DNA from 2 places in the Paenibacillus sp. FSL K6-1318 genome. Region 2 is predicted to be linked to the other one. Evidence: riboswitches for the same ligand, from Rfam matches in the RefSeq annotation. Region 2 holds a riboswitch; the other holds the start of a gene.
The links. Region 2 has a riboswitch for thiamine pyrophosphate ahead of thiC (phosphomethylpyrimidine synthase ThiC). Riboswitches for the same ligand answer to the same signal wherever they lie in the genome.
Positions count from the first base shown of each region.

Region 1: another riboswitch for thiamine pyrophosphate. It lies ahead of NYE45_RS04385 (ECF transporter S component); the one in region 2 lies ahead of thiC (phosphomethylpyrimidine synthase ThiC).

Region 1 covers NZ_CP150270.1:989,563-993,994, forward strand. Annotated here, with positions in the region: gene NYE45_RS04375 (radical SAM/SPASM domain-containing protein) at 1-489, shown strand, start outside; gene NYE45_RS04380 (pectate lyase) at 817-1,485, shown strand; TPP riboswitch at 1,530-1,638, shown strand; gene NYE45_RS04385 (ECF transporter S component) at 1,870-2,463, shown strand; gene NYE45_RS04390 (ABC transporter ATP-binding protein) at 2,464-4,035, shown strand; gene NYE45_RS04395 (energy-coupling factor transporter transmembrane component T) at 4,010-4,432, shown strand, end outside.
Region 2 covers NZ_CP150270.1:720,780-725,211, reverse strand. Annotated here, with positions in the region: gene NYE45_RS03360 (aspartate/glutamate racemase family protein) at 1-470, shown strand, start outside; gene thiC (phosphomethylpyrimidine synthase ThiC) at 808-2,592, opposite strand; TPP riboswitch at 3,015-3,128, opposite strand; gene NYE45_RS03350 (IclR family transcriptional regulator) at 3,277-4,020, opposite strand; gene NYE45_RS03345 (alpha/beta hydrolase) at 4,381-4,432, shown strand, end outside.

The DNA of each region.
Region 1 (4,432 bases), 270 kb from region 2:
TTTGTACACGAGGCCGTTAAGCACAATGTCATCATTTCATTCCGGCTGTGGAATCTGACGCAGGATAACTTCACGAATGCTCAGATGAATCGAAATCGGGAGACTCTTGAAGTACTGGAACGTGAATTCAATCTGGACTTCCGTATTGAGGAAAAAGTAGTTCCAGGCAGCGGGGTCAAAATTGCCCCGAATGTATACCTGAATCAGGACCATGAGTTCCAGTGGCCAAGTCTGGATGCACCCGAAGATGACGGCAAAGGCTTTTGCCATGCGCTTCGCGGTCAGGCAGCTGTACTTGTAGACGGAACGGTGGTTCCATGCTGTCTCGATGGCGAGGGTGTCATTAATCTCGGTAACGTGCACGAGAAGTCATTCTCGGAGATTATTGAGGGTGAGCGAGCGAACAATCTGGTATATGGTTTCTCCAAGCGCGAAGCTGTGGAAGAGTTGTGTCGAAAGTGCGGGTATCGTCAGCGGTTTGGAGCCTAGAATATATTAGTGAGTATACTTAACTCTCTATAAGATCACGTTGTCTGTAACAGATGATGTGGTCTTTGTTGTGTTATTGAGGTTGTAAATAGAGCATATCCGAAGTTGATATCAGTACATCACAAGTAGACACGATACCGCAAAACATGCTGAAACATCAGGTTCTATGCTGGAAAATGATTACGTGACCTAATGATTATTCTCGTAACATTCCTTTATTTGGTAGGATCAGGGTAGGTTCTGAAAACAGAGATTTCTCTCTTAGTTTATATGAAGACAAGTCTCTGCTTGAACCCATTCAATCCAAATAAGGGAGGATGTTTATTCATGAAAAAGATGTTGACGGTATTGTTGTCGGTTGGTCTGCTTGCTTCTGCATTTGGTGCAATTCCGGTGTCTGCAGCTCCCGAGATCGTGAAGACAACGATTATTGTTCCTAAAGGAACGACGTATGATGGGAAAGGCAAAAGTGTTGCTGCAGATCCCAAAACATTAGGAGATGGCAGCCAGGCCGAGAACCAGAAGCCTATTTTCCGATTAGAAGCAGGAGCTACGTTAAAAAATGTTGTGATTGAAGCACCAGCTGCGGATGGCGTGCACTGTTATGGCAACTGCAATATTGAGAATGTAACCTGGAAGGATGTCGGTGAGGATGCGCTCACGCTGAAATCCGCAGGGACTGTAAATATCACGGGTGGTGCAGCGTACAAGGCCTATGACAAAGTGTTCCAGATGAATGCATCTGGTACGATTAATATTAAAAATTTCAGAGCGGATGATATCGGCAAGCTGGTGCGTCAAAATGGCGGAACGTCCTATACGGTCACGATGAATGTGTCCAACTCGGACATTTCCAATGTGAAGGATTCCATCCTGCGGACAGATAGCAGCTCTACTGTAGGTAAAATCACAAATACACGTTATTCCAAAGTGCCAACGCTGTTCAAGGGCTTTGCTTCAGGGAAAACGAGCCAGTCCGGAAACACGCAATATTAAAGGATTGCCACAAATACCCATCTGATGTACATTAGAAGCAATGAAATAAGTGAACCGGGAGCTCAATGAAGTTGGGCTGAGAGAGTGGCCTTGTGCCGCTGACCGTACATCTGATCTGGGTAATGCCAGCGTAGAGAACATGGATTTACAATGTGTAAGGGTGAAATGTGCAAATTAATGAGGAAAACAACATGACTTCTTTCAGCTGCGGTGGTTGGTCTGCTGCAACGGAGAGGGAATGATTGATAATCCGTCTTTTCGACATCCATCCAATACATCGTTGTGAGGATTGTATCCTGTGCGTAAGGCCTGCCCGGAACCGGGGAGGCTTTTTTTGTTTACTTTTATAACCCCCACAGGGAGCAGAGGAAGGAAGTAGAGAACATGGGAGCAACAGCAGGCAACAAACGATTGAAACTAACGGATATTCTGGTAACCATCGTGATCGCAGTGGTGTTTGGGGTGATCTACAAGATATGGGGACCTACGTATGACCTGATGAAACCATTCGGCGTTCATGCGGAGCAGATGATCTACGGCATGTGGTTTATGGCGGGCACGTTTGCTTTTGTTATCATTCGTAAACCAGGTGTGGCGATTCTTGCTGAGGTTGCGGCTTCAACGGTGAGTGCTTTTCTAGGCAGTGAATGGGGCATGTCCACACTGGTGTATGGTCTGTTGCAAGGACTGGGAGCCGAGATATTCTTCGCCGCATTTCTGTATCGTAAAACCAATCTGTTTGTCACGTGTCTTGCAGCCATAGGAGCCGCCGCGGCTTCGCTCTTGCTGGATTACCAGTACGGGTATATTGATTCACTCTCGGTGTGGAACTATACGTTATTTATTGGGTTCCGCTTTATTGGAAGTATCCTGATTGCCGGAGTGTTCGCTTATTATCTCGCCAAAGCATTGGAACTGACAGGTGTAACGCGTTCGCTCAGACCGGTATCCAAACAAGATTATGAGGCTCTGGATTAGATGAACGGGGAAGGGAATTCGCAAGCGGTAAGTGTGACGAATCTAAGATGCAAGTTCCCGGGAGAGAAGGCCTTGGTATTCCAAGGCTTGTCTCTCTCTGTGCGTCAAGGGGAGAAAGTGTTGTTGCTTGGACCGAGCGGCTCCGGGAAATCGACGTTATTACAAATATTGAGCGGTCTGATACCACGTTCAGTTGAGATCCCGATGAAATGTGATGATATCCAGGTTCCGACAAAGGCCGGAGTGGTCTTTCAAGACCCGGATACCCAGTTCTGTATGTCCTATACGGATGAGGAGATCGCATTTGTGCTGGAAAACCGGAATATTCCGCGTGAAGAGATGGCGGGGCTGATTGAATATTATCTGGATCAGGTGGGGTTATCCTTTGAACAAAATCGGACATTGATTCAATCGATGTCTCAGGGGATGAAGCAGCGTCTTGCGATCGCTTCGATGCTTGCCATGGACCCGGAGGTGTTGTTTCTGGATGAACCCACTGCACTGCTGGATGATGCGGGGACTTTCCAAGTGTGGGATACCGTCAAACGGATTGCCAGTGACAAAACGTTAATTATCGTTGAACATAAAATCAATGAGATTGTCGATATGGTCGACCGCATCGTTGTGATATCACCTGAAGGAAAGATCGTGGCAGATGGGCCAGCACAGCAGGTATTCACGGATGAACGTGACAAGCTGAAGGCTTATGGAATCTGGTATCCGGGCGTGTGGGAGGAGCGCGAGCAGGCAACCAAGGAAGAACAGGAAAGTATCTCTGGAGAGCTACAAATGTGTGTGGATCAGAGCTTTCCGAGCTTGGAAGCACAGCAATCGTCTGGTTTATCCGAAAGAATGGGGATATTCCCCCTATCTAATGTATCATCCTTATCGCATGTAGCGCCGCTCTATCAGCCTGCACTGGATTTGCAGCAGTTTACCGGATGGCGTGGGAAAACATCCTCCATTCAGGTGGAACAGGCCAAGGTATGGCATGGAGACTGGATCGGTGTTGTGGGAGCCAATGGTGCAGGCAAGAGTTCATTGTTATTATCCCTGATGAATATTTTGAAGACGACAGGTCACTATGAGGTGGATGGTCATCCCTCTGGCAAAACGGAGCAACTCGCAGATCGAATTGCGTTTGTATTTCAGAATCCGGAATTTCAATTTGTGACCAACACCGTCGCGGAAGAAGTGGAATTCTCTTTGCTTGGGGGCAGGCTTACTACAAAAGAAAGACATGACAGGACTGAGCATATGCTGAAGCAATTTGGGCTAATCGATCTGTCCGAGCGTCATCCTTACCAATTATCGATGGGGCAGAAACGACGCTTGAGTGTTGCCTCCGCACTGGTGAGAGAGCAGCGTATTTTGCTGTTGGATGAACCTACATTTGGACAGGATGCCCGTAATACGTTTGCCATGCTGGCACAACTGGAGCAATTGCGGCGTGAAGGAACAGCCATCGTTATGGTTACCCATGACCGTGAGATTGTAAAAAGATATTGCACCCGAATCTGGACGGTGGATGACGGGAGGTTATCTGATGCAACTGTCGTTTCCTCACCGTGAAACCTGGCTTCATGCCGTCAATCCCGGCTTGAAGATGATTATACTGACATTGATGTTTGTCTTTGTTATCCTTATTCACAATCTGAATGTAATGGCCAACGTCGCGGTAGCTATGTTGCTGTTACTGTGCTGGACAGGCCACCCGTGGTACAGATTGCTCCTGTATGCATCACCATTCATTCTGGTATTTATCTCTACGTCTACAGGTATGATGATGTTTGGTAAGGGAGAGACCACGTGGTATAAGTGGGGGCTGATTCATATTACAGAAGAGAGCTTCTATCGCGGACTACACTTAGGATTTCGCTCGCTGAGCATGGCAGCGGCTGGCTTGCTGTTCGGACTGACAACCAAGCCTGTAAGACTATTTTATTCTCTGATGCAGCAGTGGAAGCTT
Region 2 (4,432 bases):
CTTTGTTTGCGACAGTATTGGAGCAAGAAGCAAAACAGGTCCCAGTGCCGGTGATTGGCATAGATGATCCGCTATTGCAGGAGATGCGGCGAGTACCGGGAGAGTACATCATCGTGTTCACCAACCCGGCAACCATTGAAGGCACGATGGCACGGGTGAACCAGGCGTTAGAGCAGGAGGATGCGAATGGGCAACTACACGTTCCCAAAACCTCTCAGACGGAAGCGGTGTGCATCCCTGGGACATTTGAGTTGATTATGCGTGGAGATCAGCAAGGGTATCTCGAAGCGGTACGAGAAGGCTTACAGCAGATTGCTGAGCAGTATCCGGGTAAAACGGTAGTGGCAGCCCAACTGTCTATGGCTCCCGCCGCTGCACAGGTTACAGTAGATCGCGGTATTCCAATCCATAGCCCGCTGGCATCGCTTGCAACGTATTTGGAGAAGAATTTGGGCGTGACTCCGCAATGAAATCACTTACTGACAAACACCATTAATTAACGAGGTGAACTAATATGCGTTTCCTCTATATTATTGTACTGTTCATAGTGGGTTTTGCCTGCTCTGCATTTCTATATGGAGGAGCTCCTAAACTCAGTGACGCCCTCCTATTTGTTATCGCAGGCATTCTGTATAAGATATGGACCCGGAACAATTATAAAGCTAATTCTGAAGAACCTGGAGAGCGCTAGCCTAGTTTAAAATACAATCATGTCACAGAATCAAAACAAGCCGTCCCTCTCTGTCATTTCAGAGAAGAACGGCTTTATCTCTATATCAGACTGCCCAGCTTACGCTGTAATGACGCCTAGGAGCGTGTCCGATATTCCTCGGCCTTTTCCTGCATGCCCGCTGCTACAGCCTCATTCTCGGACAATCCTTTGTCCGCCGCAAAGGTACGAATGTCCTGCGTAATGCGCATGCTACAGAACTTCGGACCGCACATCGAGCAGAAATGAGCTTCTTTGGCCCCTTCTGCTGGCAGTGTCTCATCATGGTAGGACATCGCACGTTCAGGGTCCAGTGACAGGTTGAACTGGTCACGCCAGCGGAACTCGAAGCGTGCCTTGGACAATGCATCATCCCGGCGCTGAGCACGTGGATGGCCTTTCGCCAGATCGGCGGCATGAGCAGCGATCTTGTAGGCGATAACCCCTTCGCGCACATCATCCTTGTTGGGCAGGCCCAGATGTTCTTTAGGCGTAACATAACAGAGCATGGACGTGCCGAACCAGCCAATCATGGCCGCCCCAATGGCGGACGTGATGTGATCGTATCCTGGCGCAATGTCAGTCGTTAGCGGCCCCAGCGTATAGAACGGTGCCTCTTTACATATCTCCATCTGCAAGTCCACATTCTCCTTGATCTTATGCATCGGCACGTGCCCCGGACCTTCGATCATCACCTGCACATCATGCTTCCACGCGATCTGCGTCAGTTCCCCGAGCGTAGCCAGTTCCGCCATCTGCGCTTCATCGTTGGCATCGTAGATACTGCCTGGACGAAGTCCATCTCCCAGTGAAAATGCCACATCATACCTTTTCATAATCTTGCAGATTTCTTCAAAATGGGTGTACAAAAAATTCTCCTGATGATGCGCAAGGCACCATGCCGCCATAATGGACCCGCCTCGAGACACTATGCCTGTCATCCGCTTGGCCGTCATCGGGATATAACGCAGCAGTACGCCTGCATGAATCGTAAAGTAGTCCACGCCCTGCTCTGCCTGCTCAATGAGCGTGTCACGGTACAACTCCCAGGTCAGCGCTTCCGCTTCGCCATTCACCTTCTCCAGCGCCTGATAGAGCGGCACCGTGCCAATCGGCACAGGTGAATTGCGGATGATCCATTCCCGGGTGGTATGAATGTTTTTGCCTGTGGACAGATCCATCACCGTATCCGATCCCCAGCGTACTGCCCAAGTCATCTTCTCCACCTCTTCCTCGATGGAAGAGGATACGGCAGAATTACCAATGTTGGCATTGATCTTCACGTGAAAATGACGACCGATCAACATCGGCTCACTCTCCGGGTGATTAATGTTGGATGGCAGAATGGCCCGTCCACTCGCCAGCTCCTGCCGTACAAATTCCGGTTCCACGCCTTCACGAATAGCGGCGAACTCCATCTCTGCCGTAATGACTCCCTGCCTCGCATAATGCATCTGAGTCACGCAGCGTCCTGGCTGTGCTCGCAGCGGTTTGCCACGCAATCCAGGGTACTCTTCGGCGCCGGCTCTCTTCCCTCCGGGCTTCAGTCCGTTATCCTCCGGTTTAACCGTACGGCCTTGATAAGCCTCGACATCGCCACGCTCCGTGATCCAACGAGTGCGCAGTGCTGGTAGACCTGCACGGATATCCGCATGAAATGCGGGATCGGTCATGGGGCCGCTCGTATCGTAGACACGCAGCGGTTCGTTATGCTCCACCCCTTGGGGAGTATTCGTGTCATGAAGGGCTATCTCACGCTCCGGAACAGCAATGTCCGGCCGTGAGCCCTGAATGTAGACTTTGCGGCTACCGGGAAAGGGCTGAACCCGTGCGGTCGTCCCTGTTTCCTTTTCCACCGGCTGACCGTTATGTTCCTGTTCCATCGCTTGTTGTCCCGTTTGATTTCCTTTACTCATGTTCGCTCATCTCCTCCTTAGTGTTCATTCGCTTGGCTTGGTTGGTATCATCATTAGCTTGGTTACGTACCTGTCCCAAATCATGCGCAATGCAGAGAAGAAAGAGCGATCCTACACCAGACCAGAGGAGACATCATTCATGTACAGTTAACAACAGACGGAGGCTGCCACAGATCATGAATCTATGGTGACTTCTCTCTCATCATCCAAGCCCACTTTCGCAGGTTATTGAAAAAGGAGCCCTAGAATCCGCTTCTATATCGCCCGTTCACTGTATATAAAAAAAGCCGGCCCCCGAAGGAACCGACTTTTAATGTCCATCACCAATAATGCACCTTCATGCAGCTCCTTACGGAGACTACAGGGGTCACATCATGTGGTGTTTGTGGTCATATCGCCGATTACTTCCCTACGCTGGTATGATCCAGATCAGGTGCAAAGGGTCCGGAATCTCATGCGATTCCGTCTCAGTCCGGACAATTCGGACTCCCCCAGTAACGTTAACAAGTTGCAGCATACACATGCCGCCGTTCATATTCAATGCAGCTGGCCCCGATGGGCCGTCCATAACAGATTAGCGCAACCGGAACATAAAAACAACCTTTATATTCCAAATGATCAACTCCATTGGAGACGAACCTTACATCAACATCAGGATAACATGAGGCCCATCTGCGTAGCGGCTTCCTTTAATACAGGCGCATATTCATGCAATGTCTCCTGTGAAAGTCGACTGACAGGACCCGATACCGAGAGGGCAGCTGCTATATTACCTCTGCGATCCATAATCGGTACCGATACCGCGGCAGCCCCCGGCTCACGCTCCTCATAACTCGTGGCATATCCGTTATCCCGGATGTCTCCCATCTGCGCCAAATACACCGCAGGATCAATAAACACTGGCCATTCCGGTCCATTCATCAGCTCTTCACGATCCTCGTCCGTGGCAAAAGCCATCAGGACTTTGCTGGAAGCCCCCACAGACAACGGGAGTCTAACACCAACGGGAGCGACACGGCGGATCGCCTGATCACTTTGCACCGCCTGAATCCGAATCCGTTCACTGCCATCTCGCAGGTACAGACTTACCGTCTCCCCCAATCGATCTCTCAGTCGCTCCATCGCAGGCAGCAATAGAATAGCCGGATCATCACTGCGGGACATATGAGCTGACAGTTCCCAGATTCGGATGCCAAGTCGGTACTTCTCCGTTGCCGCATCCCGGATCACAAATCCTCGATCCTCCAGCGTTGCCATCAAGCGATGCACTGTACTTTTGTGCAGCCCAATCTGACTGGCAATCTCGGTGAGTCCCAGATCACTGCGTGTGGTAAAACATAATAATATATCCAGCGCCCGTTCCACAGCCCGGACGGTTAACTTACGATCTTCCATGGCATAATGCCCTCCTCATGTTTCATCACATGAAACTTGGTTACATAAATTATATGAGAAACGGTCTCATCTGTAAACCAAAAAGAGCCAAATTCAGAATAGGCCAAAGTGTAAATTTTTCCTTTTTATAAGACTTAATCCCCTGTAATTTGCACACTAAGGTAATGTTACCCATATATCTTAAGAACTATATAACAATTGCGTAACAAATGCCCTCAATCAATTGACTTTGACTATATTGGAACATACGATAAAGATATATTACATTAAGATATCGCTCTGAAGCAGGCTATTGAAATAGACGGAATTCTCTTTTCATGTCGTTGTTATCTTCAACTGAACTTCAAAGGAGGGGCATTCATGTATCCAACATCCCAGAGCGAAGCCCCGCTGCAAACAAAAGTGTCCGATC